3 regions of the Enterobacter sp. R4-368 genome follow, and region 1 is predicted to be linked to each of the others. Evidence: predicted binding sites of a transcription regulator. Region 1 holds the regulator's gene; each other region holds the start of a gene.

Region 1 (10,767 bases):
GCTGGCAATGCTGCAAGGCTCGTTTATCTCGCATATGGATACGCTGGTGGTGCCTGGCGGAAAAATGGGGCTGGCGATGGAGTTGATTATGACGCCGCTGGTACAACGGCTGATGGAAGGTAAAAAGATCAAATAATGCAGAAAGCCCGGTGATGTGCTGCTTACCGGGCTTTTCGCATCAGGCTTCGATAACTTCGTAAGAGTGGGTGATGTTCACCGCTTTTTCGAGCATCAAGGCCACGGAGCAATACTTCTCCGCGGATAAATCCACCGCGCGGGAAACCGCAGCATCCTTCAGATCTTTACCGGTGACGATAAAGTGCAAATTGATGTGGGTAAACAGGCGCGGCGCTTCTTCACGGCGCTCTGAGGTCAGCTTCACTTCGCAGTCAGTCACGTCATGACGCCCTTTTTGTAAAATAGAAACCACATCAATGGCGCTGCATCCGCCCGCCGCCATCAGCACCATTTCCATCGGGCTTGGCGCTTTGTCGCCGGAGTTGCCGTCCATCAGGATTTGGTGGCCCGATGCGGACTCACCGATGAACGTTAACCCTTCAACCCATTTCACACGTGCCTGCATTTTCTTCACTCCGGAGTGGCAATTTTCTTTACAGATTACGCGTACATAACAAAACTCGCAACGGAAGGCGACCTGCGTCATGCTGAAGCGAGACACCAGGAGACAGGCGGTAAAAGCTATGCTAAAACACTCTGGATGCTACAGAGATAAATGGATGTTACGCATGTATGCATGACATCATACTTTAGAGACCGCAGATGACGCTGACGGTCCACTTCCCTGGATGCGGGAAGCTTAGATTGCAACCCCAGACGTAGGGGCTCATCCTGTGTCTGAGACAGCTTATAACAGAGGATAATCGCGCATGGTGCTTGGCAAACCACAAACAGACCCGACGCTTGAATGGTTCTTGTCTCATTGCCACATTCATAAGTACCCGTCGAAGAGCACGCTGATTCACCAGGGTGAAAAAGCGGAAACGCTGTACTACATCGTTAAAGGCTCAGTGGCAGTGCTGATCAAGGACGAAGAGGGTAAAGAGATGATCCTCTCCTACCTGAACCAGGGAGATTTTATCGGTGAACTGGGCCTGTTCGAAGAGGGTCAGGAGCGCAGTGCATGGGTACGCGCTAAAACTGCTTGTGAAGTGGCTGAAATCTCGTACAAAAAATTCCGTCAGTTAATCCAGGTTAACCCGGATATCCTGATGCGTCTTTCCTCGCAAATGGCGCGTCGCCTGCAGGTCACTTCAGAAAAAGTGGGTAACCTCGCCTTCCTGGATGTAACCGGCCGTATCGCGCAAACGCTGTTAAACCTGGCGAAACAGCCAGATGCAATGACCCATCCGGACGGCATGCAAATTAAAATTACTCGCCAGGAAATTGGTCAGATCGTCGGTTGCTCCCGTGAAACTGTGGGCCGCATTCTCAAAATGCTCGAAGATCAGAACCTGATCTCCGCCCACGGTAAAACCATCGTCGTATACGGAACGCGTTAATCTGTAAAACGGCGCAGCTTACGCGCTGCGTCGTTTTTCTTCCCTCATGTGGCGCAGGCTGATTTATCACCCCGAAATCAACTACGCACTGCGACAAACGCTGGTGTTATGTTTACCTGTGGCCATTGGTCTGGTTACTGGTCATCTGCAACAAGGTCTGCTGTTTTCCCTCGTTCCCGCCTGCTGCAACATTGCCGGGCTTGATACGCCACATAAACGTTTTTTCAAACGCCTGATCATTGGCGGAACGCTGTTTGCAGGCAGCAGCCTGGCGGTGCAGCTATTGCTGGCGAGAGATCTTCCATTGCCGCTGATCCTCACCGGGCTGACGCTGGTTTTAGGCGTAACCGCCGAAATCAGTGCACTGCACGGTCGCCTGCTCCCGGCTTCGCTCATTGCCGCCATCTTTACGCTCAGCCTCGCCGGTAACATGCCGGTATGGGAGCCGATACTTATCTATGCGCTGGGCACGCTGTGGTACGGATTGTTCAACTGGTTCTGGTTCTGGATGTGGCGCGAGCAACCGCTGCGCGAATCGCTCAGCCTGCTCTACCGGCAACTGGCAGACTACTGCGAGGCGAAATACAGCCTGCTGACGCAACACGCCGACCCAGAAAAAGCGCTGCCGCCGTTGCTCGCCCGCCAGCAAAAAGCGGTGGATATGATAAGCCAGTGCTATCAACAACTGCATATGCTGGCTGCCAATAAACACAACGATTACAAAAGGCTACTGCGGGTTTTCCAGGTAGGGATTGATTTGCAAGAGCACATTTCGGTGAGTTTGCACCAGCCGGAAGAAGTGCAAAAACTGGTGGAACAAACCCACGCCGAACAGGTGATCCGCTGGAACGCGCAAACCGTCGCCGCTCGCCTGCGCGTGCTGGCAGACGACATTCTCTATCACCGCTATCCCACGCGCTTCAACATGGATAAGCAGATTGGCGCGCTGGAAAAAATCGCCCGCCAGCACCCGGATAACCCGGTCGGGCAGTTCTGCGCCTGGCATTTTAGCCGTATCGCGCGCGTCTTGCGCACTCAGCGCCCTCTCTATGCCCGCGATCTGATGGCGGAAAAGCAGCGTCGCTTGCCCCTTTTCCCGGCGCTAAAAAGCTATTTATCACTGAAATCTGCGGCGCTGCGTAATGCCGCGCGAATCAGCGTCATGCTCAGTATCGCCAGCCTGATGGGCAGCGCCCTGCATTTACCAAAACCCTACTGGATCATGATGACGGTGATGTTTGTCACGCAAAACGGCTATGGCGCAACGCGCGTTCGCATTGTCCACCGGGCGGCGGGCACCATTGCGGGACTGGTGATTGCCGGGGCGACGCTGCACTTTCATGTTCCACTCGGTTTTACGCTGGCCGCGATGCTGATGATTACGCTGGTCAGTTATCTCATTATTCGGAAAAACTACGGCTGGGCGATGGTGGGTTTTACCATTACCGCCGTCTACACCTTGCAACTGCTGACGCTAAATGGTGAGGAGTTTATTGTCGCCCGCCTTATCGACACGTTGATTGGTTGCCTGATCGCTTTCGGCGGCATGGTCTGGCTGTGGCCGCAGTGGCAAAGTGGCTTGCTGCGCCAGAATGCGCACGATGCGCTGGAAACAGATCAGGAAGCGATTCGCCTGATCTTAAGCGATAACCCGCAGCCCACTCCGCTTGCCTGGCAGCGCATGCGCGTAAACCAGGCGCATAACGCTTTGTTTAACTCGCTAAACCAGGCGATGCAGGAACCGGGCTTCAATACGCGTTATCTGGAAGATATGAAACTGTGGGTAACGCACAGCCAGTTTATCGTTGAGCATATTAATGCAATGACGACGCTGGCACGTGAACATACGATGTTGACGCCGGAGCTGGCGCAACGTTATTTGCAATCCTGCGAAATTGCCCTGCAGCGCTGCCAGCAGCGGCTGGAGTATGACGGGCCGGGAGGATCCGGCGATGTGAATATTCTCGAAGCCCCGGAAGCATTAACGCACGGGCCAATGAGCACGCTGGAGCAGCATTTACAGCGGATTATCGGGCATCTGAACACCATGCACACCATTTCGTCGGTAGCATGGCGTCAGCGCCCGCATCATGGCATTTGGTTAAACCGCCGCCTTAACCGTTGACCACTTTCGCCACCGCATTCGCGAAGCGCTTCATCCCTTCTTCGATATCCTGCGCATCAATAATCAGCGAAGGCACAAAACGCATGACGTCCGGACCGGCGTTCAGCACCATGACGCCCGCATCGGCAGCGGCGTAGAGAAAGTCGCGCGCACGGCCTTTATATTGCGGATTCAGCTCAGCACCAATCAGCAGCCCCATGCCACGAATATCGCTAAACAGGTCAAATTTCTCGCCAATTTGCTGCAGATGTTTAACGAACAACTGACGTTTTTCATTCACGCCGCTGAGCACTTCCGCCGTATTGATAATGTCGAATGCGGTTCCGGCGACAGCGCAGGCCAGCGGGTTGCCACCGTAAGTAGAGCCGTGTGAACCGGCGTGGAAGACACTGGCAATTTCATGTGTAGTCAGCATCGCGCTGATAGGGAAACCGCCGCCGAGCGCTTTGGCGCTGGTCAGAATATCCGGCGTCACACCGTAGTGCATATAAGCAAACAACTCTCCGCTGCGGCCCATGCCGCACTGCACTTCGTCGAACACCAGCAGAGCATTGTGTTGATCGCACAGCTCGCGCAAACCTTTCAGGAAATCCGGTGTGGCGGCAGTAACGCCGCCCTCGCCCTGAATAGGCTCTACCACTACCGCGCAGGTGTGATCGTCCATCACCGCTTTCACCGCGTGCAGATCGTTAAACGGCACATGGATAATGTCCGCCGGTTTCGGGCCAAAACCATCGGAATACTTCGGCTGGCCGCCCACGCTTACGGTAAACAGCGAACGGCCGTGGAAGGCATTATGAAACGCGATGATTTTTGTTTTGTATGGACTGTGACGCGTAGATGCATAAAAACGCGCCAGCTTGAATGCTGTTTCGTTAGCTTCAGTGCCGGAGTTCATAAACACCACACGCTCGGCAAACGTGGCGTCAATGAGTTTACGCGCCAGGCGCAGAGCAGGCTCGTTGGTAAAAACATTGCTGGTGTGCCACAGCGTTTCGCCCTGCGTTTTCAGCGTCTCCACCAGCGCCGGATGGCAGTGCCCTAACGCAGTAACCGCAATTCCACCTGCAAAATCAACGTACTCTTTACCCTGCTGATCCCACACCCTGCTGCCTTTACCCTTTACCGGGATAAACTCGGCCGGTGCGTAAATTGGCAGAATAACGTCATCGAAGTTTGCACGCGTTACCGCGTCTTGCTGAGTTGCCATGGCTTGCCCATCCAGTTTTACGTTGCATTGATTATGAAAATATAATCACGAAATATGCATAAAAAATCAGTTAATGGCAACCACAAATCAGCGTTCGAGGAAGTTTTTCAATAACTGATGTCCCTGCTCGCTCAGGATACTTTCCGGGTGAAATTGCACCCCTTCCAGATCCCACTCCAGGTGGCGAATGCCCATGATCTCGCCGCTATCGCTCCAGGCGGTAATCTCAAAGCATGCCGGTAACGTAGGCGGATCGATAACCAGGGAATGGTAACGGGTGACGGTTAACGGATTATTAAGCCCGCTAAATACGCCAGTGCCGTTATGGGTGACAGGCGATGTCTTACCGTGCATCACTTTTGCCGCACGAACGATAGTCGCGCCAAAGACCTGCGCAATCGCCTGATGACCAAGACAAACGCCAAGAATCGGCAATTTCCCCGCGTAATGGCGGATAACCGCCAGCGAAACGCCGGACTCATCCGGCGTACAGGGACCGGGCGAAATCACGATCTTTTCCGGTGCCAGCGCAGCAATATCGGCAAGCGCGATCTCATCGTTACGCCGCACCTCTACGCTTGCCCCCAGTTCACAAAAATATTGATACAGGTTCCAGGTAAAGGAGTCGTAATTGTCGATAAGCAGGATCATAGCGGCCTCTGGTGTCGGAAACCGCGCTAGTTTACTCGCTTTCGACCGCTTCGCTCACCACTTTGCTGAAGATGGTGCAAAGCGGCGCTAAGTCGCCCATTGCACCTGCCTGGTTTGCCTCGCGCCACTCATCAGGATCGATGCCACGCCAGTCGAGCGAAAAACCCGCGTGCAGCGCCAGTTGTTCAAAGAAGATGCGCTGAGCGATGCCGTTGCCAAGGCGAAACGGGTGCAGTACGTTGATTTCACAGTAGTAGTGCGCCAGCCGCTCAATAAACGCTGCTTTTTCCAGCCCGCACAGCCACTCTTCATCTTCCAGTTGCTGCATCAATGCATTGCCCTCTTTCTCGATATACTCGAAGTGGCAAAACCGGGTATCGCCTTCGTAAATATCCACTTCACGGATCTGCCCGGCCCAGTCGAACACATCCTGATAAAGATGGTGGTGAATGGCGCATAAATGAGGAAGACCGCGTACCATCGGGCCAAGATCCAGTGTGGCGGCGCGTAAGGCGGTGAACTGATAAGCCGCCTGCTCCAGTTTCTGCGCCTGGCGAAGCCCCAGCTCATTGCGCATCACATTCAGGCCAGGATAGAGGTACGGATCGCGCCCGTCGCCGAATTTATCGCTCATAGTGCCTCCGCAGTTCTTCAAGGCGCTCATCGGCTTCCGCGCTACTTAGCGTCACCAGTTCGCTGTCGACATTTTCCAGCCGCCGGCTGGCCTGAAAATTGGCATTGCGCTGCTGTTCCCAGAGACGGGATTTTTGCCGGTCGGTGAGTTTTTTGGCCATAGCGCCTCCCTGTTTCACATGTCGGTGCCCAAATTATAAGCAGAAATGACAGGTTACGCAGGGAAGCTCAGGAAGCACGGGGTGAATACCCCGTGCGGGGGAAACTTACGGCAGCACTTTCGCGGAGAGAATAACGACCGGTTTTGACGGAACATTCTGGTAAGGCCCGACATCGTGCGTCGGTACCTGGGAAATTTTGTCGGCGACATCCATGCCCTTCACCACTTTACCAAACACCGCATAACCAAAGTCGCGCTGGCCATGATCGAGGAAAGCGTTGTCAGCCACGTTGATAAAGAACTGGCTGGTTGCGCTGTCTTTATCGGCAGTGCGCGCCATCGAAATGGTGCCACGCGTGTTACGCAAGCCATTGTCAGCCTCGTTTTTAATAGGCGGGTTAGGCTGCTTTTGCTGCATCTGTTCGTTGAAGCCACCGCCCTGCACCATAAATCCCGGGATCACACGATGAAACGTGGTGTTGTTATAGAAACCGTTATTTACGTAATCAAGGAAGTTTTTCACCGACACAGGGGCTTTCTGGTTGTTCAGCTCCAGTTCAATGTTACCGGCGGAAGTGGTGAGCAGAACATGAGGATCGCCTTTTGCCGCCAGCGCAGCAGAAGAGAAAGCAGAAAGGGCAAACACAGCCGCAACAGCCGCCAGAGTCGATTTAACCATAAGGTTTCCTTAACGAAGAGCAGTAAAGAAAGCGAGTGGCTTGATTCTAAAGAGCAGTCAGCCAGCAGGCCAGCCTTTTACTTAATTTTACGTATTTAGTAACAGATGTAACGCCAGACCGCTCACAACCCGCTTCACGAAGGCTACATACCTGAACGATAACGGCTAAAAAGCACCGCTTCACCACCGTTATCCATCTGAATCCAGCTTTGCGCAGGTTGCGTGCTGGCAATGATCCGCCCTTGTCGAATCGACCAGCGTACCGGCGACTGGCAGCGCACCGCATCAAAACCGCTTTCAACGGGCAAAATGACCATGTTCGCCGGGTAACCCGTTTCAATCCCGTATTGCGTTAAACCAAACGTTCTGGCGCTGTTATGCGTGATAAGACGCAACCCATCATTAATTTGCTGGTAGCCCATCAACTGACAAACGTGCAGCCCCATATGCAGCACCTGCAACATATTGCCGGTGCCAAGCGGATACCAGGGATCAAACACATCGTCATGGCCAAAGCAGACATTTATTCCCGCTGCCAGGAGTTCTTTCACCCGCGTAATTCCCCGGCGCTTTGGATAATCGTCAAAGCGCCCCTGCAAGTGAATGTTTACCAGCGGGTTAGCGACAAAGTTAATGCCGGAAAGCTTTAACAGACGGAACAGCCGCGAGGTGTATGCGCCATTGTAAGAGTGCATCGCCGTGGTATGGCTGGCGGTGACGCGCGGGCCAATGCCCATCTTCAGCGCCAGCGCGGCAACGGTTTCGACAAAGCGCGACTGCTCGTCGTCAATTTCATCACAGTGAATATCCAACGGGCGGTCATATTTTTGCGCCAGTGCGAACGCAATGTGCAGCGATTCAACGCCATATTCGCGCGTAAATTCAAAGTGCGGGATAGCGCCAACCACATCCGCGCCAAGCTGGAGCGCCTCTTCCAGCAATGCAGCGCCGTTGGGATAGGAGAGAATTCCTTCCTGCGGGAAAGCGACGATTTGCAAATCAATCCACGGCGCGACCTCGACTTTTACTTCCAGCATGGCTTTCAGCGCTGTCAGGCTGGGATCGGAAACATCAACATGGGTCCGCACATGCTGCACGCCGTTGGCCATTTGCCACTTCAATGTTTGCCAGGCGCGCGCTTTGACATCCTGGTGGCTCAGCAGCGCTTTGCGTTCCGCCCAGCGCTCAATGCCTTCAAACAGCGTGCCGGATTGATTCCAGTTCGGCTCTCCGGCAGTTTGCGTGGTATCCAGGTGAATATGCGGTTCGACAAACGGCGGTAGCGCCAGCCCACCGTGCGCATTCAGCACTTCCAGGCTATCGCTGTGTGTTTCATTCATCGGAGTGATTTCACCGAAGCGACCATTCTCAATCGCGATTTGCCATAACCCTTCGCGATCGGGTAAATGCACATTCTGAACTAACCAAATCGGTGCTGCCGACATAGTGTGACTCCCTCTGTTTCCCTCCGATAATTTGTATCAGACGTGCGTGCAAAAACCCTCTTTTTTTGTACACAAATTCCGCAAACCATAAAAACCAGTGATATCCGCGACTTATAAAAACCAATAAAAATCAAATATCTACCCATTAAGTGGTATGCGAAGGTGTATTTGATGTACATCAATAAGCCGGGTAGCTGAATCGTTAAGGTAGGTGGTAGTAGAAAAGAAATCGAGGCAAAAATGAGCAAAGTCAAACTCGCTATTATCGGTAACGGCATGGTCGGTCACCGTTTTATTGAGGATCTCCTCGATAAAGCCGACGCCAGCCAGTTCGATATTACCGTCTTCTGTGAGGAGCCGCGTAAAGCCTACGACCGCGTCCACCTCTCTTCCTATTTTTCCCACCATACGGCTGAAGAGCTGTCGCTGGTTCGCGAAGGCTTTTACGAGAAACACGGCGTAAAAGTGCTGGTCGGCGAGCGCGCTATCACTATCAACCGTCAGGAAAAAGTGATCCATTCCAGCGCCGGACGCACGGTTTATTACGACAAATTGATCATGGCTACCGGTTCCTATCCGTGGATCCCGCCGATCAAAGGTTCCGAAACACAAGACTGCTTCGTTTATCGCACCATTGAAGATTTGAACGCCATTGAATCCTGCGCCCGTCGCAGCCGCCGCGGCGCGGTCGTCGGGGGCGGTTTGCTCGGTCTGGAAGCGGCCGGAGCGCTGAAAAACTTAGGCGTGGAAACCCACGTCATTGAATTTGCGCCAATGCTGATGGCAGAACAGCTCGACCAGATGGGCGGCGAGCAACTGAAGCGCAAAATTGAAAGCATGGGCGTGCGCGTGCACACCAGCAAAAATACCAAAGAGATTGTGCAGGAAGGCACCGAAGCGCGTAAAACCATGCATTTTGCTGATGGTAGCGCACTGGAAGTCGACTTTATCGTCTTCTCCACCGGTATTCGCCCGCGCGACAAACTGGCGACCCAGTGCGGCCTGGAAGTGGCGCAGCGCGGCGGTATCGTGATCAACGATAGCTGCCAGACCTCGGATCCGAATATCTATGCCATCGGCGAGTGCGCCAGCTGGAACAACCGCGTATACGGTCTGGTCGCGCCAGGTTACAAAATGGCGCAGGTGGCAGTGGATCATATCCTCGGCACCGCCAACGCCTTTGAAGGTGCAGACCTCAGCGCCAAACTGAAACTGCTCGGCGTCGATGTTGGTGGTATCGGCGACGCCCATGGTCGTACGCCAGGCGCACGCAGCTATGTCTATCTCGACGAAAGCAAAGAAGTTTACAAACGCCTGATTGTCAGCCCGGATAACAAAACCCTGCTCGGCGCGGTACTGGTGGGTGACACCAGTGATTTCGGCAACCTGCTGCAACTGGTGCTGAACGCTATTGAACTGCCGGAAAACCCGGATGCGCTGATCCTGCCGGCCCATGCGGCAGGCGGTAAACCCTCTATCGGCGTGGATAAGCTGCCGGACAGCGCGCAGATCTGCTCCTGCTTCGACGTCACCAAAGGCGACCTGATTGCCGCGATTAACAAAGGCTGTCACACCGTTGCCGCACTGAAAGCAGAAACCAAAGCCGGTACGGGCTGCGGCGGTTGTATCCCACTGGTAACCCAGGTGCTGAACGCCGAACTGGCGAAACAGGGTATCGAAGTAACCAATAATCTGTGTGAGCACTTTGCTTACTCACGCCAGGAGCTGTACCACCTGATCCGTGTGGAAGGCATCAAATCCTTCGACGAACTGCTGGCAAAATATGGCAAAGGTTATGGTTGCGAAGTGTGTAAACCGACCATCGGTTCACTGCTGGCTTCCTGCTGGAATGAGTACATCCTGAAACCGCAGCACACACCGTTGCAGGATACCAACGACAACTTCCTCGCCAACATCCAGAAAGATGGCACCTATTCCGTGATCCCGCGCTCCGCAGGCGGCGAAATCACCCCGGAAGGGCTGATGGAAGTGGGCCGTATTGCCCGTGAATTCAATCTCTACACCAAAATCACCGGTTCTCAGCGTATTGGCCTGTTTGGCGCGCAAAAAGACGACCTGCCGGAAATCTGGCGTCAGTTGATTAACGCGGGCTTTGAAACCGGGCACGCCTACGCCAAAGCATTACGTATGGCGAAAACCTGTGTCGGTTCGACCTGGTGCCGTTACGGTGTGGGTGACAGTGTGGGCTTCGGCGTTGAGCTGGAAAACCGCTACAAAGGGATTCGTACCCCGCACAAAATGAAGTTCGGCGTCTCTGGCTGTACCCGTGAATGTGCCGAAGCACAGGGTAAAGACGTGGGGATCATCGCCACGGAAAAAGGCT
Region 2 (10,767 bases), 1.2 Mb from region 1:
CACCAGTCAGGAACTGCACCGCTTCGCGTACTTCCACTGCGTTGCCCGCGCTGGAAGCCAGCACCTGGTTCATATCGGTCAGCAGCGCGGTAGTCCGCACGCCCGCGCCGTTGGCAACGCCAACAATCGCTTCCGCCAGTTGTTCAGAGAGGGCGTAAGTCGGCATAAATGCCCCGCTACCCACTTTGACGTCCATCACCAGCGCATCAAGCCCCTCGGCCAGTTTTTTGGCGAGGATAGAAGCGGTGATTAACGGAATAGAGTCCACCGTCGCGGTGATATCGCGGGTGGCGTAGAAACGTTTATCCGCCGGAGCCAGCGAATTGGTCTGGCCGATAATCGCCACACCAACATCCTTAATAATCTCGCGAAAACGGTTATCTTCCGGGAAGATATCAAACCCCGGGATCGCTTCCAGTTTGTCGAGCGTGCCGCCAGTATGGCCAAGGCCACGCCCGGAAATCATCGGAATATAGCCGCCGCAGGCCGCCACCATCGGGCCAAGCATCAACGAGGTGACATCGCCCACGCCGCCGGTCGAGTGTTTGTCCACCACCGGGCCGTTAAGATCGAGCGGTTTCCAGTCCAGAACAGTGCCTGAATCCCGCATCGCCATGGTCAGCGAAACACGCTCCGGCATCGTCATGTCGTGGAAGAAAATGGTCATTGCCAGAGCAGCAATCTGCCCTTCAGAAACGGTGTTATCGCGTATTCCGTTGATAAAGAAACGGATTTCTTCATCACTCAGCGCGAGACCATCGCGTTTTTTTCGAATAATTTCTTGAGCGAGAAACAAGGTAACCCCCTGAGGAATAAAGCCGGAAAATCCATTGAGGCCGGGTAACAATGCGCTACCCGGCAATGACAAATTAATAGCTGCTTGCGCTCTTACCGTCGCCGTGGCCCAACGCTTTCAGCAGGCTTGCCAGCAGGCTGGAGGCGCCAAAACGGTAATGACGGGCATCGGCCCAATCGGCACCAAACAGGTCGTCAGCAATGGCGAGATACTGCTGCGCATCTTCCGCGCTACGTACGCCACCAGCCGGTTTAAAACCAACGGTTTTCTCAACGCCCATATCGCGAATCACTTCCATCATGATACGTGCGCTTTCCGGGGTCGCGTTTACCGGCACTTTACCGGTCGACGTTTTAATGAAATCTGCACCGGCTTTAATGGCGATTTCAGACGCTTTACGGATCAATGCTTCCGTTTTCAGCTCACCGGTTTCAATAATCACTTTCAGCAGCACGTTCGCCGCCGCGCAAGCCTCTTTACAGGCTTTCACCAGATCGAAGCCTACCTGCTCGTTACCGGCGATCAGCGCACGGTACGGGAACACCACATCAACTTCATCAGCACCGTAAGCAATGGCGGCGCGTGTTTCAGCCAGCGCGATGTCGATATCGTCGTTACCATGCGGGAAGTTGGTCACGGTTGCGATACGCACATCCGGCGTACCTTGTGCGTTCAGGGTTTTGCGCGCAATCGGGATAAAACGCGGGTAGATACAGATGGCGGCGGTGTTGCCCACCGGGGTTTTTGCCTGATGACACAGGGCGATGACTTTCTCGTTGGTGTCATCATCATTCAGGGTGGTCAGGTCCATCAGTTTCAGCGCACGCAGGCTGCTTGCCGTTAAATCACTCATAATTCTCTCCGACGGCGTAATGCCGGTTTTCTGTTCGGGTTTGTTAGTATTTTAACATCAACCCACATTCACACTTCGACACCCATCACAGTTAATGAAAGTTAAATTCACGTTTGCAAAACCATAATGGGACATTGATCAAACTTTTAAATTCACATCAGTAATGATTGCGCTGACAGGGGACGGGATCAAAAGCGACCAACAGCTGGCTCCGTACACTCATCGCCATCACTCAAGGAAATAAGAGGAACGATGATGTCCCCGTCTGTTGATCCTTTATTGCTGTCACGCTGCCAGCAGATTGTTACCAGCCCAACACTCACACCGGAACAAAAACGCCACTTCCTGGCGCTGGAAGCGGAAAACGCCCTGCCCTATCCGGCGTTGCCGCAAGCGGCACGCGCAGCACTTGATGAGGGCGCCATCTGCGATATGTTTGAAGGGCACGCCCCTTACAAACCGCGTTATGTGCTGCCGGATTACGCTAAATTTCTCGCTAACGGTTCCGCCTGGCTGGAGCTGGAAGGGGCAAAAGATCTTGATGACGCCCTCTCATTGCTGACGATCCTCTACCACCATGTTCCATCAGTGACATCAATGCCTGTTTATCTCGGCCAGCTTGATGTCCTGCTACAACCATATGTGAGAATTCTAACACAACAGGAGATCGATATCCGCATAAAACGTTTCTGGCGCTACCTCGACAGAACGCTGCCAGACGCCTTTATGCATGCCAATATTGGCCCATTCGACACTCCGGTTACGCGTGCTATTTTACGCGCCGATGCAGAACTGAAGCAGGTTGCGCCAAACTTAACCTTTATCTATGACCCGGATATTACGCCGGATGATCTGCTACTGGAGGTGGCGCGTAATATCTGCGAGTGCAGCAAACCGCACATCGCCAACGGCCCGGTGCATGATAATATTTTCACAAAAGGCGGTTATGGCATTGTGAGTTGCTATAACTCTCTGCCGCTGGGCGGCGGCGGGAGTACGCTGGTACGCCTCAATCTGAAAGCGATCGCGGAACGCAGCGCGTCGCTGGAGGATTTCTTCACCCATCAATTGCCACACTATTGCCAGCAACAAATGGCAATTATCGATGCCCGCTGCGATTTTCTGTATCAGCAATCCGGCTTCTTTGAGCATAGCTTCCTTGTGCAGGAAGGGCTGATTGCTGCCGACCGTTTTGTGCCCATGTTTGGTATGTATGGGCTGGCCGAAGCGGTCAATACGCTTTGTGAAAAAGCCGGTCTCGCCGCACGCTACGGCAAAGATGAACAAGCCAACGCACTTGGTTATCGCATCAGTGAACAACTGGCGAGCTTTGTGGCAAACACGCCGGTAAAATACGGCTGGCGGCAGCGCGCCATGCTCCATGCGCAATCGGGTATTAGCTCCGACACCGACACCACGCCAGGCGCGCGGCTGCCTTATGGCGACGAGCCGGATCCGATTACCCATCTGCTCGCCGTCGCACCGCATCATGCGTGGTATCAGGCCGGGATCAGCGATATTTTGACCCTCGATGAAACGGTGAAACGCAACCCGCAAGCCGTTGTCCAGCTCTGCCTTGGTGCGTTTAAAGCTGGCATGCGCGAGTTCACTGCTAACGTAGCCGGTAACGATCTGGTTCGCGTCACTGGTTATATGGTGCGCCTGTCAGATCTCAGGAAATTCCGGGCCGAAGGCTCACGCACCAATACCACCTGGCTGGGTGAAGAGGCCGCGCGTAACACGCATATTCTGGAACGACAACCCCGCGTGGTCAGCCATGAACAGCAGATGCGCTTTCGTCAGTAAAATCCTCCCGTTCTCCTGCGTGGACGGACCAGGCAGCCGGCTGGCACTGTTTTTACAGGGCTGCAATATGCGCTGTAAAAACTGCCATAACCCGTGGACCATTGGCCGCTGCAACCACTGCGGCGATTGTGTCGCAGGTTGCCCACAGCACGCGCTCTCCATTAATGGAGGGCAAGTGGAATGGAACGCTGCGCGTTGCGAGCAGTGCGACACTTGCCTGCGCATGTGCCCGCAACACGCCACGCCGATGGCGCAGAGCATGACGGTTGAACAGGTTGTGGCGCAGATTCGCAAAGTGGCGCTGTTTATTGAAGGCATCACCGTCAGCGGCGGCGAAGCAACGCTGCAACTGCCCTTTTTGCATGCGCTGTTCTCTGCATTACGCCATGACGCACAACTGCGCCATCTGAATTGTCTGGTGGACAGTAACGGGTTACTCAGCGAAACCGGCTGGCGCAAGCTGTTGCCGGTCTGCGACGGCGCGATAATCGATCTCAAAGCCTGGGGCAATGCGCGGCACCGTTTTCTCACCGGACGGGATAACGTGCAGGTGAAAGCCAGCCTGCGGCTACTGGCGGCAGAGAAGAAGTTAGCGGAGCTGCGCCTGCTGGTGATCCCGGAACACGATTATCTGGTACATATCGATGCGCTGGCCGCCTTTATTCATCAACTCGGCGAGGTGCCAGTGCGGCTTAATGCCTTTCATGCGCATGGCGTGTACGGTGAGGCGCAGACATGGCGCAGCGCTACGCCGGAGGATGTGGAACCGCTGGCGCAGGCGCTACTGGAGCGCGGTGTAAAAACCGTGCTGCGCCCGGCGCTATATCTGTAGCGCAAAGAGCCGCTGCGTGTTTTCCAGCAGTGCGTGTGCGATGACATCCGGCGCTTCGCGGCGTAGCTCGCACAACGTATCGAACACCTGCGCGGCACGCTCTGGCCGATTGGGCTGGCCCTGAAAACCATTGAGCGGCATGTCCGGCGCATCCGTTTCCAGCAGTAATGCAGAAAGCGGCAACTGCGCCATTACGTCACGGGTTTTACTGGCGCGCGGGTAGGTAATGGTGCCGCCCACGCCGATGTAATAGCCCAGCTCAACAAAGCGCTGCGCCTGTTGCAGGCTACCGGCGAAACCATGCACTACGCCACGGCGAGGTAAATCATGTTTTTTTAAATGCATCGCCAGCTTGTCATGCGTGCGGCGTGAATGGAGGATCACCGGCAGATCAAAGCGTTTTGCCAATTTTAGTTGCGCGTCTAACACCTGCTGCTGGCGCTCAAACTGCGGATCGTCGCGGTAAAGATCGAGGCCAATTTCCCCTATCGCCACCACTTTCTCGGGCTTTGCCGCGAGCATCTGTTCGAGCCGTTGCAGGCTTTCCTCGCTGTGCTCTTCAATCACAATCGGGTGTAGCCCCAGCGCGGCGTACAGCGCGGTATGCTGGCGTGCTAAGTGGCAAACGCGATCAAAATAACGGGCGGCGATCGCCGGAACAATAATGCGCTCCACGCCAGCGTCGCCCGCACGGGCGATACTCGCTGCTTCATCGCCGGCAAACGGCGGGAAATCGAAATGACAGTGGGTATCGGTAAAGCGGAAACTCACGCCGTATCCTCTTTATTGATGGGTAAATCGTTGGCCTGCACGACGCTGACCAGCGGCGTATCCAGCGCGTCGTTGGCCACCGCAGCCGGTGGAACAACACGCGTCGCAGGCGCGATAATCGGCGAGTGGCGCACCAGCGGCGGGGTTTCCGCCAGCAATTTGCCCACCGTCGCCAGGAAATAGCGCCCGCACAAACGCCCGATTTTATAATCCTCGCGCAGCGCCGGTAAACGGCTGCCCAGCGCCATGCTCTTCAACAACTTAGGCGGATAGATTTCAAAAATACGCAGTTTACCCGGCGGCGCTTCGATAAAGCGTTGGATCGCCAGGTAACTTTTCTCATGGTGCTGCACCAGATTGATTAAGGATTGCAGGCTGCTCTCTCCCAGCCAGCGTTCCATCCGTTTGAACCACTGGGGCGTATAGTACATCTGTGACGGTACGGTACGGATCACCACAATCGTGTTCGCGCCGCGTTTTGCCGCCTCCTGCACCGGAATGGCATCGCTGACACCGCCGTCGAGATAATTAATGCCATCAAGCATCACGCCCGGACGATAAAAGCCGGGGATCGCGCTGGAAGCACGAATCAAATCGAGCCATGTCTGATGAGTAGGGGAGAAATAGGCTGCGGAGTAATCATCCTGCCGACAGGCGCACATGTAAAACTCTTTGCCCGCATCGAAAATCCGCGCGGCGTAGTCCATGGCCAGCGGCATCTGGCTTGAGGTCGATTCAACCAGCCAATCGAGATCGATAAGATTGCCGCCGCGCACAAAGCGCACCGGATTGAAAAATTCCCGCGACGTGGTGTAGCGCATGATCACTTTGCGTGCGTAGCCAGGTTGATTGCAGACATAAGCGGAAAGGTTTTGCGCACCGGCAGAGCTGCCGAAATAGAGATCGAAAGGATTAAATTCCGCACGCATAAACTCGTCCAGAACGCCAGCGGTAAAAATACCGCGCTGTCCACCGCCCTCGCATACGAGCGCGAGCCGACCCGGGCGAAAGGGTTTTAACGCCAGCGGCGCGATGTTGCCGAGCGTAACGGGAATATGCTGGCCCACTCTGCTTTCCTTAATTGATGCGCTGAATATCTCAAAGTAGCGCACTTTTCCCGCAGCCGAAACAGCAAAGCCAGTCACAAGGACTGGCTTTAATGTAACCGAAATTTAAGCGTGTAATACGCTATGGACGCCGACGACCCATAAACAGGCTGACGAGGAACAGGATAATACCGACGATAAAGACAATTTTCGCGGCCCCTGCTGCCGTACCCGCAAGACCACCAAAGCCCAGTGCGGCGGCAATTAACGCGATAACCAGAAATATAATGCCCCAACGAAACATAAAACTCTCCTTTACCATAGTTAATTTCAACCGCTTAAGATGAGCGCTCAGGATGCCCACCGGCGATGTTTTTCCTGGTACGTGCTTGTCATACCCGGCTTGCACCGGGTAGTGACGTTTTCAGGATTAGTTACTTCACTTTGAGATCGTTCTTCACGCTTTTAACGCCGTCGATTGCTTTGGCGATACTTTCAGCGCGTTCACTTTGTGCCTGTGAATCTACGGTACCGGACAACTGCACCACGCCATCGGTGGTTTCAACCTTCACCTTACGGGAAGGGACAACATCGTCGGCCAGCAGTTTTGCTTTGATTTCACTGGTGGTAGCGGTATCACCCGCATAACCTTTCATGGTCTTGTTTTTGCCGTCACGCACATGCAGCTTATCGCTCACAGAAGCCACGCCCTCGACGCCTTTTGCGACGGAGACGGCTTTTTCTGCCTGCGCCTGGCTTTCAACGAAGCCGCTCAGCGTGACCACTTTTTTGTCCGTTTTAACGGAGATGTCCGTACTTTTAATGTCTTCATGATCCACCAGCGCCGCTTTGACTTTCGCGGTGATGGTGCTGTCATCCATGAAACCACCGACTTTATTCATTGAGCTATCGATTGATTCCCCTGCACTGGAAGCAGCATTTTGCGCTTTGTCGGTGGTAGTCTCCGCAGCGAATGCGGAACCACTTGCCAGAACAGAGCCCAGCATTACGGCCAGCAGAGTTTTGGAAATAGTCAGTTTTTTCATAGTCATCGATGTTCTTCCTGTTGGTTTGCCCACTATTTGGGCCACAAGCAGCAACGTGTGCCGCTCTACTGCTGTGGTGAAAACCACCCAATTCAGCAACTGATGGCGCGTTTACAATCCTGTCGCACATCGTGCTAAAGCAGTTGTTAATATTCCTTTGTGAAGAAATGAGTGGATAAAAGACTTTACTTAACGCATTGAACAGGACTTTTATCCACCCGATTTGTCATCACTTTGTTAAATATAGATCACAATCGACAAAAATCATGGCCGGGTGGGTAAAAAACGAACAAATGGAGGCGAAATGACGGGTTTTAAGAACAATCCGCAAGGGGCTAATTAGACAGGAGAAGTGACAGAGCACGGCGTCTACCGTGCTCTGCAGAAGGATTAATGCTCGCGAGTTTTGTGGAAAGTCACTTCCGGATAGCGTTCCTGTGTCAGATTCAGGTTTACCATCGTTGGGGCGATGTAGGTCAGGTTATCACCGCCATCGAGCGCAAGCTGGATTTCGTTCTTGCGTTTGAATTCCTCGAATTTCTTCACGTCAGTGCTTTCAACCCAGCGTGCTGTCGCCACGTTCACAGACTCGTACACCGCTTCCACGTTGTATTCGCTCTTCAGACGGGAAACCACCACGTCAAACTGCAGGACACCCACCGCGCCGACAATCAGATCGTTGTTGGCGATAGGACGGAACACCTGCACCGCGCCCTCTTCTGAAAGCTGAACCAGACCTTTGAGGAGCTGTTTTTGCTTCAGCGGGTCACGCAGGCGAATACGGCGGAACAACTCCGGTGCGAAGTTCGGAATACCGGTGAACTTCATCATTTCGCCCTGGGTGAAGGTGTCACCAATCTGGATCGTCCCGTGGTTATGCAGACCAATAATGTCACCCGGGTAGGCTTCTTCTACATGCGAGCGATCGCCAGCCATAAAGGTCAGGGCGTCAGAGATAATCACATCTTTGCCGGTGCGCACCTGGCGCAGCTTCATGCCCTTTTCATAACGGCCAGAAACCACGCGCATAAACGCCACGCGGTCGCGGTGTTTCGGGTCCATGTTGGCCTGAATTTTAAAGACAAAGCCAGTGAATTTGTCATCATCGGCTTTCACTTCGCGGGTGTCGGTTTTACGTGGCATTGGCGCAGGCGCCCATTCCACCAGACCATCCAGCATATGATCGACACCGAAGTTACCCAGCGCGGTACCAAAGAAGACCGGCGTGATTTCGCCGCTCAGGAACAGCTCTTTATCGAACTCGTTCGATGCGCCCTGCACCAGCTCCAGCTCATCGCGCAGCTGCTGTGCCAGATCTTCGCCCACGGCTTTATCCAGATCCGGGTTGTTCAGGCCTTTAACGATGCGCACTTCCTGGATGGTGTGCCCCTGCCCTGTCTGATACAGGTAGGTTTCATCTTTATAAAGGTGATAAACGCCCTTGAACAACTTACCGCAGCCAATCGGCCAGGTAATCGGCGCACAGGCGATCTTCAGCTCGTTTTCCACTTCATCCAGCAGCTCCATCGGATCGCGGATGTCACGATCGAGTTTGTTCATAAAGGTCAGGATCGGCGTATCGCGCAGACGGGTGACTTCCATCAGCTTACGGGTCCGATCTTCAACCCCTTTTGCCGCATCGATAACCATCAGGCAGCAGTCCACCGCCGTCAGTGTGCGGTAAGTATCTTCGGAGAAGTCTTCGTGCCCCGGGGTATCCAGCAGATTCACCAGGCTGGTTTTATACGGGAACTGCATCACGGAGGTGGTAATAGAGATACCACGCTGCTTTTCCATCTCCATCCAGTCGGATTTTGCGTGCTGGCTGGAGCCGCGGCCTTTTACTGTACCGGCGGTTTGAATCGCCTGTCCGAACAGCAACACCTTTTCAGTGATGGTGGTTTTACCGGCATCGGGGTGCGAGATGATAGCGAACGTACGGCGCTTTGCTACCTCTTGTAAATAAGGAGACAACGTCATAATGAAATCTTCTGTGTAATTGCGCGGCCTGAGGCCTCGCGATGAAATACGAAAAATGCGGCTATTGTACTCAACGGCGGAGTGCAGACAATCAATGTTTACACAGGAGTTGCTCCAGTTCGTTCAGGGACGTGACGGTCCAGGTCGGGTTGATACCTTCAGGCAGCGCGCGATCGTGCGCATTCAACCAGCAGGTCGAAAGCCCGGCGTTAATGCCGCCGAGGATGTCGGATTCCGCCGTATCGCCAACCATCAACACGCGGGCGCGATCCGGGTTACCTGCTTTTTGCAGCGCGTAATCAAAAATCTTCGCATCAGGCTTCGCCACACCGACTTCTTCGGAAATCACTAATAAATCAAAATAGTCGCGAAGACCGGTACGTTCCAGGCGAATTTGCTGCAAGGCAGTGAAACCGTTAGTGATGATGCCGAGTTTCGCTTTGCCTTTCAGGCTGTTCAGTAATGATACTGCGCCTGGCAGTGGTGCGCAGATTTCGGCCATCGCATTCAGAAATGCCTCGTTAAGCGAACCAGCAGGGACGTTCAGGCGTTCAGACCAGCTCTGAAAGCGCTGGGTCTGCAACTGCAATGCGCTGATAGCACCGTTCTGGTAATCCACCCATAGCGGTTTGTTAACAGCTTGATATTCTGCAAAATCCTGATCGGTGAATGTCACGCTATAGTCAAGAAACATCCGTTGTAAGCCGCCAAACGCATCAAAGGTAAACAGCGTTTCGTCAGCATCAAAGAGTATCCAGTCCCATTTCATTACATCACCTTTTTAAATTGCTAAAGCCATCACTATCGCGTCTTCACGCCCATTGGCAGTGGGGTAATAGTTACGGCGAATGGTCGCTTCGTTAAAACCTAAACTTTCGTACAGTGCGATAGCGCCAACGTTAGAGGCGCGGACTTCCAGCCACAGCGTCAGCACGTCGCGAGCTTCCAGTTCATGAATCAGATGTTCCAGCAACTGACGCCCCAACCCTTTACGCTGCCAGGCCGGATCAACGGCGATGTTAAACAGCGTGGCTTCATCAAGCACCACCTGGGTAATGGCAAATGCGGCCATTTCATTCCCGACCATCAACCGGTAGTTGAGATAGCGTTCGCCCTGATTACTGGCCAGCGTTTTTTCGCTCCAGGGGAAGGCATGCGCCCGGGTTTCTATTTGGTATGCGCGGGCTAAATCAGCCGTGCTGAGGGAAGAAATCGTGTTCATGTTCGCAGATTTGTTGCCATAACGCGGCGCGAGCCGCAGGATTTGTGCGTAGCTCATCAACCGGCGGCGTCACAACCTGAGCACCCGCCAGCGCCTGCTGCGCTTCAACACCCAACCACCAACTGTTGCACTGGCTTTCGGGCGGTAGCATGGCGACACGATCGGGCGTCAACTGGAGGACTTGATCTTCTGTCACGGTTAGCGCGCGCAGCACCTCGCTGACCAACGGATCGCTCAGCGTCGGCAAAGTTGGTGAAACCATCACCAACCGGATATGCGCGGGCAGCGAAATAGCAATTTCCCCCTGCAGCGCCGCCGGGCGTCGCAAGGTCCACTGGGTAATGCCCAGTTGCTGTAATTGCCAGTCGCGTCGGGAAGTCATGGTGAAACACTCCTGTATCAGGCGCGCAAATAT
Region 3 (10,767 bases), 2.0 Mb from region 1:
TTCACGGAACTTCTGCCCGTTTTCACGCGTTAACCCGCCCTGCTCCACAAACCACTGGTAACCATCGTCTGCCAGCATTTGTGTCCACAGATAAGCGTAATAACCCGCCGCATAACCGCCGCCGAAAATATGGGCAAAATAACTGCTGCGATACCGCGGCGGAACCGCTGCCACATCGAGATGCTCTTTGCGCAGCGCTTGTGCCTCAAAACTCTCCACATCGTTTACGTTCTCACCATCTGCCAGCGCATGCCAGTTCATATCCAGCAGCGCTGCGCTCAACAGTTCGGTCATGTCGTAACCTTTATTAAACTGCGTGGCGCGTAACATCGTCTCGCGAAGTAGCTCCGGCATCGGCTCGCCGCTTTGGTAGTGGCGGGCATAGCGGGTAAACACCTGCGGCTGGCTGGCCCAGTGCTCATTGATTTGCGACGGGAACTCGACAAAATCACGCGGCGTATTGGTGCCGGAGAGGCTGGCGTAGCGCTGGCTGGCGAACAGCCCGTGCAGGGTGTGGCCAAATTCATGGAACAGCGTGATAACGTCATCCCACGAAAGCAATGCCGTCTGCCCGGCTGCGGGTTTCTGGTAATTACAGACGTTGTAAATCACCGGTCGCGTGCCGTTGAGCGTTGACTGCTCGACAAAATTGCCCATCCATGCGCCACCACTTTTTGAGTCGCGGGCGAAATAATCACCGTAGAACAGCGCTAATCCGGCACCATCCGCATCAAAAATTTCCCATACGCGAACATCCGGATGATAGACAGGAATATCAAAACGTTCAGTAAAGCGAAGACCAAACAGCTGGCTCGCGGCCCAAAAAACGCCTTCGGTGAGTACGGTATTGAGCGCAAAGTACGGTTTGATTTGTGATTCATCCAGTGAATATTTCGCCAGACGCACCTGCTCGGCATAAAACGCCCAGTCCCAGGCTTGCGCGGTAAAACCGCCCTGTTGCGTATCGATAACCTGCTGGATATCAGCCAGCTCACGTTCAGCACGGGCACGCGCGGCGGGCGCGATATTTCGCATGAACTCCAGCGCCGCCTGCGGCGTTGCCGCCATCTGATCGGCAATCTTCCAGCTGGCAAAATCGGCAAATCCGAGGAGTTTCGCCTGCTGCGCGCGTAACTGCACAAGGCGCAATACAATAGCGCGGGTGTCGTTGGCATCCCCTTTTTGCGTACGCAACCAGCTCGCGTTAAACAGATTTTCACGCGTCTGGCGATCGCGCAACGCCGCCAGCGCCGGTTGCTGCGTGGTATTCAACAACGACAACAACCAGCGATTTTCCAGCCCTTTGGCTTTTGCTGCCTCGGCAGCGATGGCAATCTCTTCTGCACTCAGGCCATCAAGCTGATGAGCATAATCCACCACCAGCCCACCGGCTTTATCCGCCGCCAGCAGCCGCTGGTTAAACTGGCTCGTCAGGGTGGCTGATTCGGTGTTCAGCGCTTTCAGCGTCGCTTTGTCCTGCGCACTCAGTGTTGCGCCCGCCAGCATAAAGCGCTGATAGATGGTTTCCACCAGACGTAAAGATTCGGCGTCCAGAGAGAGCGCGTCGCGCTGCTTCCATACCGCTTCCACGCGGGCAAACAGAGCGTCGTCGAGGTAAATATCGTTCGCCAGTTCAGCAAGCTCGGTAGAAAACGCCTCATCGAGCTGTTGTAAAAAATCATTGGTATGGGCCGATGTCATGGCAAAAAAGACGCTGGTGACATAGGTGAGCAGCGCACCGCTGCGCTCCAGCGCCAGCAGGGTGTTGTCGAAATCCGCTGGCGCTGGATTTTGCGTGATAGTGGCGATTTCAGCGCGTTTTTGCCGGACTCCTTCATCAAACGCCGGGCGATAATGCTCCTGATTAATAACGTCAAAAGGCGGCGCCTGGTAAGGCAGTGTGCTGGCAGAAAAGAAAGGATTAGTGACCGACATATTTCGCTCCTGAATGCGGTGATTCTTCTCAGAGTAGGCATCCGCCGCGCGCATCGCAATCATTTCTCTTCTTTCGCACATGAGCCAGCGTTTTTTGCCACACTGTATGCAGGATAAGTTGTGTTACCGCTATAAAGCGGTGCATGCTATGTCACTACACCACAAAATGCGTTGAGGAACAGTGAGATGATTATTCTGGTTACCGGGGCAACCGCGGGTTTTGGCGAAGGTATTACACGCCGTTTTATTCAGAACGGCCATAAAGTGATTGCCACAGGTCGTCGTCAGGAACGTTTGCAGGAACTGAAGGACGAACTGGGCGATAACCTCTATACCGCACAACTGGACGTGCGTAACCGCGCGGCGATTGAAGAGTTTATTTCTGCTCTGCCTGCCGCGTGGCGCGATATTGATGTACTGGTTAACAACGCAGGCCTGGCGTTGGGTCTGGAACCGGCACATAAAGCGAATGTCGACGACTGGGAAACCATGATCGACACCAATAATAAAGGTCTGGTGTATATGACACGCGCAGTGCTGCCGGGCATGGTTGAGCGTAATCGCGGCCACATCATCAATATCGGTTCCACCGCCGGTAGCTGGCCCTATGCAGGCGGTAACGTCTATGGCGCGAGCAAAGCCTTTGTGCGGCAATTCAGCCTGAACTTACGTACCGATCTTAGCGGCACCGCCGTGCGTGTGACCAATATCGAACCGGGCCTGGTGGGCGGCACCGAGTTTTCGAATGTGCGCTTTAAAGGCGATGATGCGAAAGCCGGAAAAACTTACGAGAACACCACAGCGCTGACGCCGGAAGACGTTACCGAAGCGGTGTGGTGGGTCGCCACGTTGCCGAAGCATGTCAATATTAATACCCTTGAAATGATGCCAGTCAGCCAGACATATGCTGGTCTTAGCGTCCACCGCGAAGGGTAATTTCCGCGCCCGGCCTGCGGGCCGGGTATGGGATGTACGGTAAATTAATGGTATGGTAGACAGGTTAACCCCTTAAAAAGTAAGAGCGAATGGCCGCTGAAACGCAACTCAACCCTACACAGCCCGTCAATCAACAGATTTACCGCATCTTACGGCGGGACATCGTCCATTGTCTGATCCCACCGGGCACGCCGCTGTCTGAAAAAGAGGTGTCGGTGCGCTTTGACGTGTCACGCCAGCCAGTACGCGAAGCTTTTATTAAGCTTGCTGAAAACGGCCTGATCCAAATCCGCCCGCAACGCGGTAGCTACGTCAATAAGATCTCCATGACGCAGGTGCGTAACGGCTGCTTCGTTCGCCAGGCCATTGAATGCGCCGTCGCCCGCCGCGCCGCAACGATGATTGATGACAGCGCCTGTTATCAGCTGGAGCAAAACCTTAATCAGCAGCGCACTGCGATTGAGCGTAAACAACTGAATGACTTTTTCGAGCTGGATGATAATTTCCACCAGAAGCTGGCGCTCATCGCCGACTGCCAGTTAGCGTGGGACACTATCGAAAATATTAAAGCGACCATCGACCGCGTGCGCTATATGAGCCTTGATCATGTTTCGCCGCCGGAGATGCTGTTGCGCCAGCATATGGATATTTTCTCCGCGCTGGAAAAGCGCGATGCTGACGCCGTTGATCGCGCCATGACGCTGCATTTGCAGGAAATCAGCGAGTCAGTAAAAACCATTCGCCAGGAAAACCGCGACTGGTTCAGCGAAGAGTAATCCTTCCCCCTTCTTATCTCCGCCAGGTCACATTTTTTTCCGGCAAAAAAGTGTGACTTTGATCAAAAACAAAAACTCACTGGCTCAGGGGCGTATTTATAAGGCGTCCATTTCGGGGACATCTTCTGCCCCGTTTCGTTTTGCGGATTTCAATAAGGAGAAACCACCATGATGACGTATGATCGTAACCGTAACGCTATCACCACCGGCACGCGCGTGATGATTAATGGCACTGGCCGCACCGGCAAAATCGTCGCGATTCACGCCGAGGGGTTAAACCCCGCGCAGGTGCGCCGTAGCAAAACGGTGGAAGTGGAAGGCTGTGAAGGCAAATTCGAACCGGTTGAACTGATTCGTCTTGGTTTGCACTAAGCGGTTGAAAAAAGCGTGGTGAAAAAAGAATGCCGCCGGTGCGCTGAGTTTGCAAAAAAACCTCAGCACCCTGCTGGCATTCTTTTTATAACATTTTATTGCTTCACCATGTTTCTGGCATTGAATTTTTTTGGCACTAAAAACTGTGGCCGGTAAAAAAGCGAAATAATCTGATCAAAGTCTGCATCTGTACGGCTTCCATAAACAAACCTCTGTCCGCTAACTGAAAGATTGCTTGTCGAAGCGATGATTCTCAAGGCTAAACCTTCATTAAAATTATTGTAGTCAAATACCGTCTCAACGGCTTTTGATGCGATAACTTCACTTTTTAGTTCATTGACATCCCGCATTTTAAAGATGCCGGTTAAACGGCTTTCGCTGGTTTGTCTTTCGTTGTATTTTAATGTGTCATTGATTGTTAAATGACCATGTTTAACATACTTTTGCTGTACGGCTTTTGCTAATGGGATCTGGTACTTATTGGCGCCAAATCTGCTTCGCTCTTTCCCGGAAGCATCGCCGACCCCCAGAGAGAAAAAGACAAAATCGTCAGTACCGAGTTTTTGTATATCAGTCGTAGTTGTGTTGCGCTCGCTAAATTTAATTCCTCTTTTATAAAGTTCTTTTTTCGAGTAAATAACGCCAGAGGAGGCCTGAATATCTGAACTTGTATAATGAACAAGATTGAAATCTAATTTTTTAAATCTCTCAGCAAATTCATAGGCTTCTTTTGTTAAAGGATAATTTTGTTGCCTGAGCAACGTTAAATTAGCCCTACCTTCGTTTAGCATTGCTCCCTCATTCTTTATTTTCCCGTCCCATAAACTCCCTTTCGCCATTGCCTGATAACTTCTATTTACTCTCCATTTCGTTATCAGGCTCTTCAAAATCGATGTGATATTAAGCGTAAATAAACCTGACTCGTCGATGTTCACTAGTGGATTATTTCCCACCATTTTATATAAATTCAACCCGTCAATGACGCCAGCTGGGTCAGCGCTAAGCCATCTACCAATCCAGGGTTGATAATACCGATATCCGTACCAGTATAGTCCCGTGGTATCTCGCTCTTTTCCCGAATACCTTATCGTTTTGTAATCTACCTCAACGTAATTGCGCGTTGTCAAGACTGCCGTACCACCAAAAGGATAATACTCTTCCTGACTAATGAGATTGCCATCACCGTCAATTTCCAGGACGCTACTTTCGGTCAAATTACCGTAGCTGTAGCGCAACATATCATTCTTTAAGCCCTCTGGTTTTCCGTTTTCCCAGTGTAAGCATCGCACCTGCGCCTGGCCTGCATCAGTTGTCTTAATGATATATAGGCGTTCCGTTTCCAGACTGTTTGCTGTTACCGTTTTTAGCTCAAGCCCCTGCAAATAGATTGACCGGGATAGCTGAACAGCACTGTCTGTCTGCCGTACCGTCGCCTTAAATACCCGTTGTCCGTTTATGTCGTAACGATAACTTTCACTGTCATCTTCAGCATCGTCTCGTTGTACGAGGATCACTTTCTGCAATTCTTCGCGGGGCGACCATAATAATGCCTGCCCTGGTTGTAGCACTCGCTGGAGCCCTCCGGGAGTAAAAAAAGCGTCTACTTCAGTAGGGTTTTCAGTCTGCGAACTTATGACCCCGCGGTTGCTTTTGTCAGAGAGCGTAATCGCCGTCGTGTAAGTGTTACTCGACGCCGGGGAACTGTGGCGTATCTGCGTAAGATTTCCGGCATTATCGTAAGCGTAAGTGCGGGTATAATTAGTGTAGGTAACAGCGTCGAATAATGAGGCGGAGGGAAGATTACTGCTCTGTTGAGCAATATAGGCCATTTCACGCCCTGAAGTTTTGATCAGTTGATACAGGCTGTCATAAACATACGTATTCTCGGGCACGACTTTTTGGTTCTTCCAGAATCGCGTTTCTTCCGCCACGTTATAAACACTGAGCATATTGCCAACGGGATCGTAACTATAACGTAAATGTTGCAATACCTTAGCGCCAGCAACGTGCCCTTGAGGGCGCTCTGTCTTAATACCCATCAGACGTTGGGTTTCAGACTCATAGGTGTATGAGATGACGATGCCGTTGCCATGTTCTTCTCGTAGCTTCCGACCAGCAGCTGAATATACTATTGATTTTATAATAGATTGCTCGGGGCCATTGGTTATCGTTAGCCAACTGGCCTTCAGCAGACTCGCAATATCAAAGGCCATACGTTGCGTATTGCCTGCCGCATCGCGTGTAGTCAGTAATGCGCCCGTCGCATCTGCAGTCATTAATGATGTCCAACGCTCAGAGCCTAACTGCTCGTTCAGGGTTAAGGTATCTTCACTTTGCCAGTTTACGACGTTATCTGGATTATCAAGGTTTTTCAGCAAATACCGGGTAATTGATAGCGACACACCAGTGAGAGAAATGCTCTCTAGTTGGGTCATACCGCTGGTGTCATATTGGCAAATGCAGTGCCCGGCCAGGTTTAGTTCCTGCTCCGCAGGCGTGTTTCCCGCATAGATAAAACGCGCCGTAATGCGCGTAATATTTTCCGTCCCTGTTTCCGCTATGTATTTCAACCGACCAGGCAAATCATGTGCTTCATACTGATATTTTGTGGTGATGCCTTCAGCGTTAACCTTCAGAAACGGTCTTGTAGCAGAATCGTTTAGCGTGACTGATGAGCCATTATCAGCGCCCTGCATCCGCAAAACATTACCTGCAAGGTCATTGATATAATCAATATTTACAAGGTTTTTGTCGGACAACCGTGGATCGGAACTCTGGGTAAGAAATCCTCGAGAGTCATATTGATGATGAGTAATATACTCGTCGGTAATATCAGTGGTGTCGGGATGCCGATAATATGAAACATCGCGAATCATTCGGCTACGGTTATCATATATTTTGACTGAAGGAGTCTTGCTGAAGGTAGATCGGCTCATTTTCGCCTCATCGTGCTATACGCAATTAAAAGCTGCTCCCTATAAAAGTAGTTTATAAAATGGTTTCACGGTTGGGATGACAGAACGAGGAATAATCCAGTTCATGTTAGGTATAAGATATTGTTCAAAAATAAATTTCTGTTGCGGCAATTAGCACATATAAACGTTAAGTTTCGCTCGCGTAAATTTTACTTTTTTTCACCAGTACCGCTTGCGCCCCCTTCACATTATCTGGTCGATAATTCCCGCTCCGCCCGGCTCTTCCGTGAGCCTCCTGCTTCATTCCTTTGATCTGAACGGCTTAATATTGTTGCTGCTTTTTATTGTTGGACGTACTGCGCCACCGTAGCTTTCGCGCCTTTCTCCAGCAGTGTCAGATAGGCTTTTTTCACCTGCGCCACAAAGGTCGCGTCTTTCGGCAATTCATTGCCAAAAATCGCCTCAATGCCAAGCAACGCCTGCACGCGGGCTTCACCTTGCGCGCTGCTGTTAACCGCGCTCTGGATCACTGTCAGCAACGGATCACACACTTCAATCGCTTGCCCCTGCTCGTCGACGCCGCCGACATAGCGCATCCAGCCGGCAATCCCCAGCGCCAGCAGGGAGAAATCTCGCTGATGCACTAAATGCCAGCGCACAGAATCCAGCATACGCTGCGGCAGTTTCTGGCTACCGTCCATGGCGATCTGCCAGGTACGGTGACGCAGCGCGGTATTGCTGTAACGGGCGATCAGCAGATCGGCGTAATGCGCCAGATCCACGCCCTGCACTTTCAGCGTTGGCGCCTGCTCTTTCAACATCAACGCGTGCGCGGCGCGACGGTAATTCTCGTCTTCCATGCACTCATTAATATGTTGATAACCCGCCAGATAGCCCAGATACGCCAGGAAGGAGTGGCTGCCGTTCAGCATGCGCAGTTTCATCTCTTCAAACGGCACAACATCTGCCACCAGCTCGGCACCTGCTTTTTCCCACGCCGGACGACCCGCCACGAAATTGTCTTCAATCACCCACTGGCGGAACGGCTCACAAGCTACACCCGCGGGGTCGCGCACACCGGTCAGTTGCTCGATTTTATCCAGCGTTTCGGCAGTCACCGCCGGAACAATTCTGTCTACCATGGTTGACGGGAAGGTCACATTGGCTTCAATCCAGTCGCCCAATTCTGCGTTCACCGCATGTGCATAAGCGCAGACCACATTGCGGGTGACATGGCCGTTTTCCGGCATGTTGTCGCAGGACATCACGCTGAACGCCGGTAAACCGGCGGCTTTACGGCGCGCCAGAGCTTCCACTATCACGCCCGCGGCCGATTTTGGCTGCTGCGGATTTTGCAGATCGCCGACAATTAACGGGTGATCGAGCATCAATTTGCCGGTCGCCGGAGAGTGGCAATAGCCTTTCTCGGTGATGGTCAGCGAAACAATGGCAACCTGCGGTTCGCACATAGCGGCGAGCACGGTTTCCAGGCCATCCACCTGAGCATGCAGCGCGCGTTTTGCTACGCCAACCACACGCGCAGTCCACGCGTCGGCAGACATTTCCGCCACGGTATAGAGGTTATCCTGCTGCTTGAGATCGGCAATTTGCTGCTCACCGCCAATCAAATTGACCTCGCAATAGCCCCAGTCACTGCCATGCTCTGCAGCAAGAATATCGGCATAAACTGACTGATGCGCGCGGTGAAACGCACCAAAGCCGAGATGCACAATGCGCGCAACCAGTTTGTTACGGTCATAAGTGGGTAGCGTGGCTTTCGCCGTTAATAGCCTGTTTTCCATGGTGAGACTCATCTTATTAAGTGAAACAGTGGTTCAATAGATTACGGACTGCGGTAAACCAGACTATGATTTGCGACAGGATTTGCGGACTACACCAACTAGAATGGTAACCAAATGTGTCAAAACGTGATACATTTACCTTTGTGATTCAGGCGATGCGTTGAGGAGATGAAATTACGCGATAGCGCAGACGTTACGGCATTACGGCATTACGGCATTACGGCATTACGGCATTACGGCATTACGGCATTACGGCATTACGGCATTACGGCAAAAAGCGTTTTAAAAATAGCCGCGCCCGCGAACAATATCTGAAGCGTTCGAAGAGTAAATGAATCCCTTTGCAGGTGACGGATATCATCTTAAACAGCCTTACTGAACCGGGCATGTTGAAGACATTCCTGCCAGGTCAAATGCTGTCGCCGTGCCCCATTTTCTTCAGAAGTTCTACGCGCCTGTCGCGATTTCACGCGCCGGATATTGCCTTAGCTGTTATTTAAACCGTGCTAACAGAATGAAATCAGGAGAGAAAAAAAGACCGCATGCGAACAACGGTGCTGTCACGCTGAGTATCAAAAACGGCGTACATTATGCGCGTCCCCAGCCAGCCACGATGATCAACATCCCACACATGGCGATGAGCGCCCCAAGCCAGTCGTGAACACTGAGTTTGACGCCGTCGACCACACGTAGCCAAATCAACGCGGTGCATACATACACGCCGCCGTAAGCCGCGTAAACGCGCCCACTGGCCGCCGGATGCAGCGTTAACAACCACACGAACATGGCCAGCGCGAATGCCGCGGGAATGAGTAACAGTGGCGTAGCGCCGCGTTTTAGCCATAACCAGGGCAAAAAACAACCGACAATTTCACACAGCGCGGTGGCAAAGAACAGGAGTGTAGTTTTCAGCATCAGAGGCACGTTGATTCAAACTTGGTTGAACTATCATACCTGATAATGCTCTGAGAGTGAGTCCCGGCTGGCTATCCCGTGTGGCTGAGATCGCATAGAATAGAGTGATATGGGCATCTTGTTTCTCCCTCAAATTAAGGAAATCGCAATGACTAAAACACTTAGCAAACGCCTGTGCCTCACCGCAATGCTGACGCTGGGTGCCATCGTGTACACCACCTCCGCACTGGCCGAAACCAATCGTCTGGTGATTGAATCCGGCGATAACGCGCAAAGCCGCCAATCCGCAGCGATGGAAAAAGAGCAATGGAATGACACCCGCAGCCTGCGCAACAAAGTGAACAAGCGCGTGGAAAAAGAGTGGGATAAAACCGATGTCGCGTTTGATGCGCAGGACAAATGCCAGAAAAGTAGCAACCTCAACGCCTACTGGGAACCCAATACCCTGCGTTGTCTGGATCGCCGCACCGGACAGCAAATTCGTTAACCGCCCCGGGCGCTCGCGCGCCCGATTTCCGCTTACGTAAAAGGACTTTTCATGAGTGACGCTTACACCGTCCGCCTGCGCCCGCTCGAGCGCGAGGATTTGCGCTTCGTTCATCAACTGGATAACAACGCCAGCGTCATGCGTTACTGGTTTGAAGAACCCTACGAAGCCTTCGTTGAACTTTCTGACCTGTATGACAAGCACATTCACGATCAAAGCGAACGCCGTTTTGTGGTCGAGTGCAATGGCGAAAAAGCCGGATTAGTGGAGCTGGTTGAAATTAACCACGTTCACCGCCGTGCGGAGTTTCAGATAATCATCTCCCCGGAATATCAGGGCAAAGGGCTGGCATCAAAAGCCGCGAAGCTGGCGATGGATTACGGTTTTACGGTACTGAACCTGTATAAGCTCTATCTGATTGTGGATAAAGAGAACGAAAAAGCGATTCACATTTACCGCAAGCTGGGGTTTATGGTCGAAGGTGAATTAATCCATGAGTTCTTTATTAACGGTGAGTACCGCAACACCATTCGCATGTGTATTTTCCAGCAGCAGTATCTTGAAAACCACAAAACAAGCGGCCCGACGCTACTGAAACCCACCGCGCAGTAAAGCGCGGTGGTCAGCGG

Evidence for each region. The regulator CRP, encoded in region 1, controls carbon source genes, mostly activating them, when cyclic AMP is high. The targets are predictions, from matches to a motif close to ATGTGANNNNNNTCACAT.
Region 2: the regulator CRP is predicted to act here: its motif matches at 1,776-1,793, upstream of deoC (deoxyribose-phosphate aldolase).
Region 3: the regulator CRP is predicted to act here: its motif matches at 3,698-3,715, upstream of ydfZ (putative selenium delivery protein YdfZ).

The regions. Positions count from the first base shown of each region.
Region 1 is NC_021500.1:2,593,963-2,604,729, forward strand. Features, by position in the region: gene H650_RS12290 (phosphoribulokinase) at 1-136, shown strand, start outside; gene H650_RS12295 (OsmC family protein) at 179-583, opposite strand; gene crp (cAMP-activated global transcriptional regulator CRP) at 888-1,520, shown strand; gene H650_RS12305 (YccS/YhfK family putative transporter) at 1,567-3,645, shown strand; gene argD (bifunctional acetylornithine/succinyldiaminopimelate transaminase) at 3,635-4,855, opposite strand; gene pabA (aminodeoxychorismate synthase component 2) at 4,943-5,506, opposite strand; gene H650_RS12320 (putative adenosine monophosphate-protein transferase Fic) at 5,538-6,140, opposite strand; gene ficA (FicA/YhfG family antitoxin) at 6,130-6,300, opposite strand; gene ppiA (peptidylprolyl isomerase A) at 6,406-6,978, opposite strand; gene H650_RS12330 (cytosine deaminase) at 7,122-8,423, opposite strand; gene nirB (nitrite reductase large subunit NirB) at 8,664-10,767, shown strand, end outside.
Region 2 is NC_021500.1:3,764,812-3,775,578, reverse strand. Features, by position in the region: gene deoA (thymidine phosphorylase) at 1-796, opposite strand, end outside; gene deoC (deoxyribose-phosphate aldolase) at 870-1,649, opposite strand; gene H650_RS17655 (YjjI family glycine radical enzyme) at 1,905-3,455, shown strand; gene H650_RS17650 (YjjW family glycine radical enzyme activase) at 3,427-4,287, shown strand; gene H650_RS17645 (metal-dependent hydrolase) at 4,276-5,058, opposite strand; gene H650_RS17640 (patatin-like phospholipase family protein) at 5,055-6,125, opposite strand; gene H650_RS24820 (DUF1328 domain-containing protein) at 6,247-6,408, opposite strand; gene osmY (molecular chaperone OsmY) at 6,539-7,156, opposite strand; gene prfC (peptide chain release factor 3) at 7,541-9,130, opposite strand; gene yjjG (pyrimidine 5'-nucleotidase) at 9,222-9,899, opposite strand; gene rimI (ribosomal protein S18-alanine N-acetyltransferase) at 9,912-10,352, opposite strand; gene H650_RS17615 (DNA polymerase III subunit psi) at 10,321-10,734, opposite strand.
Region 3 is NC_021500.1:607,332-618,098, forward strand. Features, by position in the region: gene dcp (peptidyl-dipeptidase Dcp) at 1-1,935, opposite strand, end outside; gene ydfG (bifunctional NADP-dependent 3-hydroxy acid dehydrogenase/3-hydroxypropionate dehydrogenase YdfG) at 2,122-2,871, shown strand; gene H650_RS02785 (GntR family transcriptional regulator) at 2,961-3,647, shown strand; gene ydfZ (putative selenium delivery protein YdfZ) at 3,816-4,019, shown strand; gene H650_RS02795 (RHS repeat-associated core domain-containing protein) at 4,115-6,955, opposite strand; gene H650_RS02800 (mannitol dehydrogenase family protein) at 7,276-8,736, opposite strand; gene H650_RS25635 (hypothetical protein) at 8,905-9,051, shown strand; gene H650_RS02805 (YnfA family protein) at 9,325-9,651, opposite strand; gene H650_RS02810 (DUF1283 family protein) at 9,800-10,138, shown strand; gene speG (spermidine N1-acetyltransferase) at 10,190-10,750, shown strand.